One region of the Rossellomorea sp. NPDC077527 genome, then DNA from elsewhere that is predicted to be linked to it. Evidence: riboswitches for the same ligand, from Rfam matches in the RefSeq annotation. Region 1 holds a riboswitch; each other region holds the start of a gene.
What was found. A riboswitch is a leader RNA that binds a small molecule or an ion and turns the genes downstream of it on or off. The one in region 1 is predicted to bind lysine.
Positions count from the first base shown of each region.

Region 2: linked by a shared signal. The riboswitch ahead of lysA (diaminopimelate decarboxylase) and the one ahead of ACIGG7_RS07420 (aspartate kinase) in region 1 are both predicted to bind lysine.
Region 3: linked by a shared signal. The riboswitch ahead of ACIGG7_RS20265 (Na+/H+ antiporter NhaC family protein) and the one ahead of ACIGG7_RS07420 (aspartate kinase) in region 1 are both predicted to bind lysine.

Region 1 is NZ_JBITVL010000002.1:436,374-439,778, reverse strand. Features, by position in the region: gene uvrC (excinuclease ABC subunit UvrC) at 1-1,453, shown strand, start outside; gene ACIGG7_RS07425 (hypothetical protein) at 1,454-1,609, shown strand; lysine riboswitch at 1,809-1,987, shown strand; gene ACIGG7_RS07420 (aspartate kinase) at 2,180-3,405, shown strand, end outside.
Region 2 is NZ_JBITVL010000001.1:767,327-770,731, forward strand. Features, by position in the region: gene ACIGG7_RS03985 (DUF4179 domain-containing protein) at 1-1,064, shown strand, start outside; lysine riboswitch at 1,472-1,648, shown strand; gene lysA (diaminopimelate decarboxylase) at 1,763-3,049, shown strand; gene ACIGG7_RS03995 (ABC transporter permease subunit) at 3,158-3,405, shown strand, end outside.
Region 3 is NZ_JBITVL010000007.1:39,020-42,424, reverse strand. Features, by position in the region: gene ACIGG7_RS20275 (HD-GYP domain-containing protein) at 1-696, shown strand, start outside; gene yunB (sporulation protein YunB) at 755-1,519, shown strand; lysine riboswitch at 1,600-1,782, shown strand; gene ACIGG7_RS20265 (Na+/H+ antiporter NhaC family protein) at 1,898-3,405, shown strand, end outside.

The DNA of each region.
Region 1 (3,405 bases):
TGAACGACACCCAAGGCTCATCACCACCCGTAAAGTCCAAAGGGGTAAGGGGAAATACTTCGGACCATACCCGAACGTGGGAGCCGCAAATGAAACGAAAAAGCTACTCGATCGCCTGTATCCGTTACGAAAGTGTACGACCCTTCCTGACCGTGCCTGTCTTTACTATCATATGGGGCAATGTCTCGCTCCCTGCATTAAAGAAGTGAGCAAAGACACTTACCGTGACATGACGGATGAAATAACCCGCTTCTTGAATGGCGGCTATAAAGATATCAAGAATCAGCTAACGGTGAAAATGAACGAAGCAGCAGAGAACTTGGAATTCGAAAGGGCGAAGGAGTTCCGGGATCAGATCCTGCACATTGAAGCAACGATGGAAAAGCAAAAAATGACGATGACGGATTTCACAGATCGTGATGTGTTCGGATATTCCGTCGATAAAGGCTGGATGTGTGTACAGGTATTCTTTGTGCGTCAAGGAAAGCTTATAGAGAGGGATGTTTCCCTATTCCCCCTATATAATGAACCAGAGGACGAGTTCCTGACGTTCCTAGGTCAGTTCTACTCAAAGTCCAATCATTTTAAGCCGAAGGAAATCTTCCTGCCTGAGGAAATCGATATCGATCTCGCTGAAAAGCTTCTTGAGGTGAAGATGACCCAGCCGAAACGCGGGAAGAAGAAAGATCTCGTAAAGCTTGCCGAGAAAAATGCCAAGCAGGCGCTCGGGGAAAAGTTCGCCCTTATTGAAAGAGATGAAGAAAGGACGATCAAAGCGATCGAACGTCTCGGGGAACACATGGGCATTTATACCCCATTCCGGATCGAAGCGTTTGACAACTCCAATATTCAAGGATCAGATCCTGTATCGGCCATGATCGTATTCGTGGACGGCAAACCTGCGAAGAAAGAATATCGCAAGTATAAGATTAAAACGGTAAAAGGCCCCGATGATTATGATTCCATGAGGGAAGTTGTGCGCAGAAGGTATACAAGGGTGTTGAAAGACGGACTTCCTTTACCGGACCTCATTATCATCGATGGTGGGAAAGGGCAGATCGAAGCTGCGAGAGATGTCATCGAGAATGAACTGGGCCTCGATATCCCAATCGGGGGACTTGCGAAAGATGATAAGCATCAGACGTCTGACTTGCTTTACGGGAACCCGTTACAAATCGTTCCACTAGAGAAACGAAGCCAGGAATTTTACCTCCTTCAACGGATCCAGGACGAAGTCCACCGCTTTGCCATCACCTTCCACCGCCAGCTGAGAGGGAAAAGCGCCTTCCAATCCACCCTTGACGAAATCGACGGCATCGGACCGAAAAGGAAAAAACAACTTCTCAAGCACTTCGGTTCAATGAAAAAGATGAAGGATGCGACAGCGGAAGAATTCATGGAAATTGGAATACCCGAAGCCGTCGCGAAGGTATTGGTGGAGAAGTTGAAGTAAGTGTTGCTTGAAAGTCATATTCTTTTACTTCAAACAGAAAGATTGTTCGGTTTATTTATTTCTTCAGCAGACACTAGTGAACAAGCAGAGTTGATTGGAGCGGAAGGTGCTCGACTCCTGCGGGAAATCCCGAAAAGCGGGGCTGGACAAGTATAGAACTCCCACTACAATAGCCCGAGAAGGCTCACCGCCAGCCCCGCGGAAAGCGAGCACCAAGAGCGCAAATCAACCACTACTTGCTCATTAGAAACGGCTTACCAACCAATAAAAAGGAAATATTGAATCAATTAATCATTGAATCAATATTTCCTCTGTGCTATAATTAACGAAAATTTATAACATTATCACTTTTAAAAGTGGTGATAGAGGTGCGAACTTCAAGAGTACAGGCAAAGAGGAGAATGAGCTCCATTGAGATGTCTGGAAAGGGGAGAATCGCCGAAGTGGCTATAGTCTCATGCTGTATCCGCTGGTTCTACGTTTAAGAAATGTAGGATTGTCAAGATGATTCAATCTTGGAGAGCTATCTCACAATGCCGATGAACCTATTTGTATGTTCTGCTGTATGTTCATAAAGCAATGAGATATTATTCTCATTGCTTTTTTTATTATCAGCGCAGGGTTTGGTCAAACAAATCCTGTTCTATGAACGTTTAGGATGATTGTGATTGTACTCTTCATCATCAAAAAGAGTAGCGAGTATGCGCTCAGAAAGAGGGAGAAGTCGTGAGTATTATTGTTCAAAAATTCGGAGGAACATCTGTAGGATCTGTGGAAAGAATTCAAAATGTTGCGTCAAGGATCATTGAAGAGAAAGAAAGGGGAAACGATGTGGTCGTCGTCGTTTCTGCCATGGGGAAAACGACGGATACACTCGTCGGACTGGCGAGGGAAATTACGTCACAGCCGAGTAAAAGGGAAATGGATATGCTGCTTTCAACCGGAGAGCAGGTGACCATATCCCTCCTGACGATGGCCCTCATCCAATCCGGGCATGATGCCATTTCATTCACCGGCTGGCAGGCAGGTATTGAGACGGAATCTGTTCATAGCAATGCGCGGATTACCAATATTCATACCGAAAAAATGTCGACTCACCTTCAGGAAGGCAGGGTGGTTATCGTAGCTGGATTCCAGGGGATGACTGAGGCAGGAGAGATCACCACACTTGGAAGAGGCGGATCCGATACTACTGCCGTAGCCATAGCGGCCGCCCTCAAGGCTGAACGCTGTGACATTTATACAGATGTGGACGGAGTATACACGACAGATCCACGATATATTCAAGGGGCAAGAAAGTTACCGTCCATTTCCTATGATGAAATGCTTGAACTTGCGAACCTTGGGGCGGGGGTCCTGCATCCAAGAGCAGTGGAGTTTGCCAAGAATTATCAGATACCGTTAGAAGTCAGATCCAGCATTGAAAGAGTGGAAGGAACGTATATTGAGGAGGAAGCAAGCATGGAACAGAACTTAATTGTGAGAGGCGTAGCCTTTGAAAATGAAATTACGCGTGTTACTGTATTTGGACTACAAAACGCTTTAACAGGACTTTCATCCGTATTCACCACGTTAGCAAAAAATCATTTAAATGTAGACATCATCATTCAGACCCAGACGGATCAAAATACAACGAATCTTTCCTTCTCCATCAAAGAGCAGGATCTTGAGGAAACCCTTGCTGTGCTGGAGCAAAATAAAGAGCAGTTGGATTTCACACATATCGAGCATGAAAGCGGGCTGGCGAAAGTATCGATCGTCGGTTCAGGAATGATTTCCAATCCTGGTGTTGCTGCGGAAATGTTTGAAGTACTGGCTCAGCATGACATTGTCGTGAAGATGGTCAGTACCTCTGAGATTAAGGTGTCTACGGTCGTAGACGGGGAAAATATGCAAAAGGCAGCCGGTGTCTTACATACTGCCTTCAATCTTGATGCAGTGAAAATGGAAGA
Region 2 (3,405 bases), on a different contig from region 1:
CAAGCACGTATTACGATGGTAATGTTATCGGGGTCACGTTCAAGGCGAAAGGTGATGATTTATCTATCGAACATATGGACGAAGGAAACCGTCCGGTGAGCGGTTACCGCTATCACCTCTTCGATGGAACGGAAGAGAATCAATGGGGAACAGGTGGATCTGGTCTAGAAAAAGACGGAGATGAATTCATAGGTTCCATCGAATTTTATCGGGATGGCCAAGACCTTCCGGAAGATTTCACACTTCCCTTAACGTTCACCCATATGGCGGATGTAAACGGCACATGGTCCTTTGATGTACCCGTGAAAAGGATTCCTTCTGAAACGATCCTAACAAGTGCAAGGACACAATCACCTGATGGAGAATATGAATTACAAATAACCTCCATCACGAAAGGAAAAGCGACGACGACACTAGAGTATACGTATACGGTCGACTCCTGGAAGGATACGGTTGAACTGGATGTTAAAGATGACCTGGGGAACACTCTACCAAAGTTCCATGCAGAGGTGCTGGAAACGAAAGAGATCGATGGAAAAATACAAAAGACGGTTCGGGAGCTATTCCCTGGTAAACTCAGCGATAAGGCACGTTCGCTGAAAATCGAGGCAGACATGCAGCAGGTGGACGAAGATGCCATTACTTCATTGAACACCACGCGACCATTCGAAATGAAAAGTCCTCGTTTCGGATACGGGATCACAGTACAAAATATCCAAAGCGAAAAAGGAAAGATGACAGTGGATTTTATCATTGATGACCTCCAAAAAGGTCAATTCCGAGATGACATTTTAGAGAATTTCGCTGAATTCGTTCAGCTGATTCCATCGAAGGAAATAAAGCATAATGACAAGAATGAGCTTGATTATAATAACATGCTGGAGTACATGATCCGAAGTGCTGAAACGAAATCTGTGAATCAAGATACGTTCCATTTTCAGTCCACTTTCGAATTACCCCGGGGTGCAAGACTTAAAGACTACTCTCTCATCGCCCCATTCGAGAATTTAAGTCGAAATGATAAACCGATTGAAATGAAGCCCTTAAAAATTGAATTGAAGTAAACAGAGAGGCTGGGACAAAAAGGTCTCAGCTATAGAAAAATCAAAACGAGTTTTTTGATGAAAATATAAATCGTTCGAATTATTAATTTTTAGCGCTAAAGCTTAACCCATGTATATTGTAGGTTCTAGCTGTTGATTGGAGTGCAAGACGAAGACTCCTGCGGGAAAAGCGGAATAGGTGAGACCCCGCAGGAGCGGCAGTGACGAGGAGGCTGGCCTTCCGCCCGAGGAAAGCGAAGTCTTGCACGGAAATCAACAGCGGTGTAACAGGTGTTCTGAAAATATATAAGCATTGTTGGAATTTAGAGTGTATGGATTTAGTTATGTCCCAGCTTCTTCTGCTAAAACCAATTGACAACCATTTCAAGAGAATGGTATAGTTATGCCAATCAAATAAACAGTCACTCTCTGATAATAGAGGCGCGAGTATGAAGAGTACCTTCTTTGAGAATAATGGATTCTGGGATAAGTAGGGAAAGGCAGATCGCCGAAGCAGAAAATAGCCAATTCTATTTTTTGTTGGGCCAGCATTGAAGAAATGTTGGACTGTCACAATGCAAAGGTTGTGGAGCACTATTGAAGAGATGTTAATACAGAGTCTTCATCATGTTTCCGTTAACTTTGATGAATAACCGTATGAGCATCTGCTTCATACGGTTTTTTTGTGTTTCTTTAGAGAGTCAAAAGGAGTTAAGGAAATGAGTACAGTTGATGTAAATGTTCAAGGTGATTTAACCATTGGTGGAATGGGTACAGGTGAGTTGGTCGAAACATACGGCACGCCGTTGATGGTATATGATGAAGGCATGATCCGTGGGAATGCAAAATTGTTTCGGGATGCATTCACTGAAAGTGGTCTTAAATTTCAGGTGGCGTATGCGAGTAAAGCGTTTCTTTGCAAAGAGATGGTACGACTTGCAGCCCAGGAAAATCTCTCCCTTGACGTCGTGTCCGGGGGAGAATTATATACGGCCCTAGAGGCGGGGTTCCCGGCGGAGCGTATCCATTTTCATGGGAACAACAAATCCGAAGAAGAACTGCTTATGGCTCTTGAAGCTGAAATCGGCTGCTTTGTTGTCGACAGTTTCCTTGAGCTTGAATTGCTTCACGACCTGGCCAGGGAGCGTGAGCAGCAGGTTCAGATTCTGATCAGAGTCACACCGGGAGTGGAAGCCCATACTCATGAATACATCACGACAGGACAGGAAGATTCGAAATTCGGATTCAGCATTTCGAACGGACAGGCAAGTACGGCGATTCAACTCGCGATCCGGAAGCCTTACTTCAACTTGCTTGGCCTTCACTCTCATATCGGTTCCCAGATATTCGAGCAGGAAGGGTTCGATCAGGCGATTATGGTGCTCGCAGATTTCATGCAGCGGATCCGGATCGAGTTCGATGTGAAGATGCCGGTCCTGAATATTGGAGGAGGCTTTGGGGTCCGCTATACCGAAGAAGACCGTCCACTGCCGATTCCGACGTATGTAAAGGGCATTACGGATAGTGTGAAAACCTATTTTGCCAAAAATGAATATCCACTCCCGGAAGTATGGGTGGAGCCGGGCCGAAGCATGGTGGCGGAAGCAGGTACGACGTTGTACAAAGTGGGCTCCAAGAAAATCATTCCGGACGTGCGCACATATGTGGCAATCGATGGAGGGATGACGGACAATATTCGTCCGGCTCTGTATCAGGCTAAGTATCATGCGGTTCTTGCCAACCGCCCTAATGAGGAATGTACGGAGCTTGTGAGCATAGCGGGGAAATGCTGCGAGTCCGGGGACATGCTGATCTGGGACCTGATGCTGCCTCCGACGAATTACGGTGATATCCTGGCTGTTTTCAGTACGGGTGCTTATGGGTATTCGATGGCGAGTAATTACAACCGAATCCCACGTCCGGCTGTCGTGTTTGTGAAGGATGGGGAATCCCGGGTTGTGATTGAGCGGGAAACATATGCGGATCTTGTACGAAATGATCGATAGGATAGGAAAGGTGGAACCCGAGGGGTTCCACCTTTTTTATATGGGATTTTTTGGTTTATTATGGTAATCTATAAAAAACATGTCTCTATCTTTTCGGAGGATCTATCAATGTATCTCAAATCGATTGGTTCCATGGTTTTAAAGTTTGTATTCGTTCTGTTTGGCATCATTCTCTTAACAGGCCTCATCGGTTTGTTCAATGAAGGAGTGAATCTCAGCTTAAAACAATATCTAACCAACCTTAAAGATATTTCAAGCTCGCTTCTTCATTCAAATGCGATGACCATTACGAATGAAGCAAATAACTCATACCCAATGTTCCCTTCCTTCTGGGAGCCTTATTTTTATTCTGTTTC
Region 3 (3,405 bases), on a different contig from region 1:
TTCAATGTAACGTTATATACGCTTTCGATCGGTCTCGAACTCAAGCTTTCACCGAAGCAGCTTGAGCAGCTCGGAGTGGGGGCGATTCTTCATGATATCGGTAAGATGCTGGTACCGGAAGAGATCCTCTTGAAGCCGGGGAAATTGACGGAAGACGAGTTCAGTGCAATCAAGAAGCACTCTGAGCACGGCTTTGACATCCTGAGGCAGCTTCATTCTGTGTCGTTGATCATTGCTCATTGTGCCTATCAGCATCACGAAAGGCTCGATGGATCAGGTTATCCACGCGGGATCAAGGGTGAAGATATTCATCCATTCGCCAAAATCATCGCTGTGGCGGATGTGTTTGACGCGATGACCTCCAATCGGGTATATAGGAAAGCGATGCTTCCTCATCAGGCTCTGGAAGTCTTGTATGCCGGATCAGGGTCCCTGTTCGATCCACAAGTGATCGAAGCTTTCCGATCTTCGGTGGCGATCTATCCAAATGGAATGATTGTAGAATTGAATGATGGCCGGAAAGGAATTGTCACGGATCAAAACAAAGGAGTGACGGACCGACCTGTGCTCAGGATCATCGAAGAAGATGGACAGGAGTTGCATTCCCCTTATCCTGTAGATTTAAGCAAAGCGTTAGACAAGGTGATAACAGGATTTGACCCGGATTATGAGCCTCAATCTCTTAAAGTTAAATAAATTTTTGCGTTAAACCCCTCTTACAGTGCATACAAATAGCTTGTAAGGGGGGATTTTTTTGTCTAAGTTTAAAACCTACAAACCCCGAAGAGGAGGTCCGCTGCCTTTTCGACATGTCATGATCATCACGTTTCTGTTCTTTATGATATCCACGGGATTCGGATTGTGGATCATCAATAAAGGGTTGAAGCCGACGCTTCTTGCTTATGCTGAGACACAAACGAGCAGGATTGGTACCCTGGTGATTAACAAAGCGATCAATAAGAAAATTGCCGATGTACTGGATATTTCGGATATAACGGAAGAAGTGAAGAACCAGGAAGGTGATATCGTTTCGTTTAAATACAATACGCAGACAATCAACAGGGTTCAGGCAGAAATTACGAATCTGGTCCAACAGAACCTGCAGGAGGCAGAGGCAGGTAATATTGAAAATTTGGAATTTCTCACCGAGGTGGAAATTGATGAAGGGAAGTCAAAGGCATCGAAGGGCATTACCTATTCCGTTCCTTTAGGGCAGGCGACAAACAACGTGCTACTCGGGAACCTGGGTCCAAAAATCCCGATCCGTTTTCATTCCATCGGTGATGTCCGTTCAGATGTGAAAACGACAGTGGAACAGTTTGGAATTAATAATGCCGTTGTGAAGGTATTTGTGGAGCTTGAAGTGAACGTCCAGATCATCATTCCATTTGCAACGAAAACGGAAACGATCAAGCAGGATATTCTCGTCGCGATGGGTACTGTACACCTGGATGTGCCGCAATTTTATAATAATGGTGGGGGAGGATCGGGACCATCCATAGAATTTCCCACAAATTAGCTATGAAAAAAAAGTTGTCAAAAGAATGATAGTTTGTTATATTGATAAAGAAAATTTTATAACACACCACATCATCAGTCCGATGGGGTAGAGGCGCAGGATTCAAAAGTAATCTGTTTGAGGATGACAACGAAGAAAACAGATGAAAGGGAATTTTTGCCGAAGTAAATATGCTTGTCGAAGGTATATTTGCTGGGGTTGTCTTGAATAAGGATAACACTGTCATTATAGGGAAATCTCTATAATGGGGAGCTACAGATCGTGATGGAGCACTTACGTTACTAACAAAGGTAATGATAGTTTCTCTATCGTTGCCTTTTTTTATTATCCTCTGTCATGCTACGATGGTTCCCCCCTATCAAATAGGAGGAGGACACTATGGAAAACACGATTTACTCTTTATTACCACCCCTTTTAGCCATCCTTATGGTTATACTCACGAGACGGGTTCTGCTTTCACTTGGAGTAGGAATTGTCGCGTCTGCCTTTTTGTTGGCGGATTTCTCATTACCCAAAACATTCAACTTTATCTGGGACGCCTTCAAAGGAATCTTTGTCGCAGATGGCGGTCTGAACACTTGGAATGTCTATATCATTTTCTTCTTACTCATTCTTGGTGTCATCACCGCTTTTGTAAATATCTCAGGCGGGAGCCGCGCATTCGGGGAATGGGCGATGAAACGTGTAAAGACGAGACAAGGTGCACAGCTTTTGGCTGCGGTATTAGGTATTATCATTTTTATTGATGACTATTTCAATGCCCTTGCTGTTGGACAGGTTTCGAGACCCATTACGGACCGACACAGAATCTCACGTGCGAAATTAGCGTATATCATTGATTCTACTTCCGCTCCGATTTGTGTAGTATCCCCGATTTCAAGCTGGGGAGCTTATATCATCGGAATCATCGGTTCGATCCTTACGGCACATAGTATTACGGAATATACGGCGTTTTCAGCATTCATTCAAATGATTCCGATGAACCTTTATGTATGGGCGGCGGTCCTACTTGTCGTCATGGTTGCTTATAAGGGACTTGATTTTGGCAAAATGAAAGAACATGAAGTTCGTGCCCTTGAAACGGGTGATTTATATGACCCGGGTAAAGAGATCCCAGGTGAATTGAAAAATGATCTTCCTGTCAGTTCAAAAGGCTCTGTCGGCGATTTAGTATGGCCGATCGTGGCACTTGTTGTTGGTACGGTTTCCATGATGCTTTGGACGGGTTACCAGGCAGTGGGTTCTTTCGATTTATTGCCTATCTTTGAAAATACAGATGTAACTAAATCGTTATTATACGGTGGGTTGTTCGGGCTTGTGATTGCCCTGATCTTCTTCCTTCGTCAAGTCAGCTTAAAAGGAATTGAAGCTGGTGCTGTCGGAACGGCTGTAGTGGAAGGGATTAAATCGATGCTGCCGGCTGTTTACATTTTGATCTTTGCATGGACGATCGTTACACTCATCGACCAACTCCAGACGGGTACGTACCTTGCCGGCCTGGTTGAACAATCAAGCTTGCCGATGCAGGCACTGCCGGTCATTTTATTCCTTGTTGCCGGGATCATGGCTTTCTCAACGGGCACATCCTGGGGATCATTTGGTATTCTACTTCCGATCGCCGGAGAAATTGCTGCCGCGACAGACGTAAGTATCTTACTTCCTGCCATGGCAGCGGTGCTGGCCGGATCAGTTCTAGGTGATCACTGCTCACCGATCTCCGATACAACGATCCTATCTTCAACTGGAGCGGGAAGTAATCATATCGATCACGTGATCACACAGCTTCCATATGCGGCTATTGGTGCAGTTGTAGCCGCCATCGGATATATTGTACTTGGATTCACCGGAAGCGCAATCCTGGGACTCGTGGTTGTCATCATTTTAAT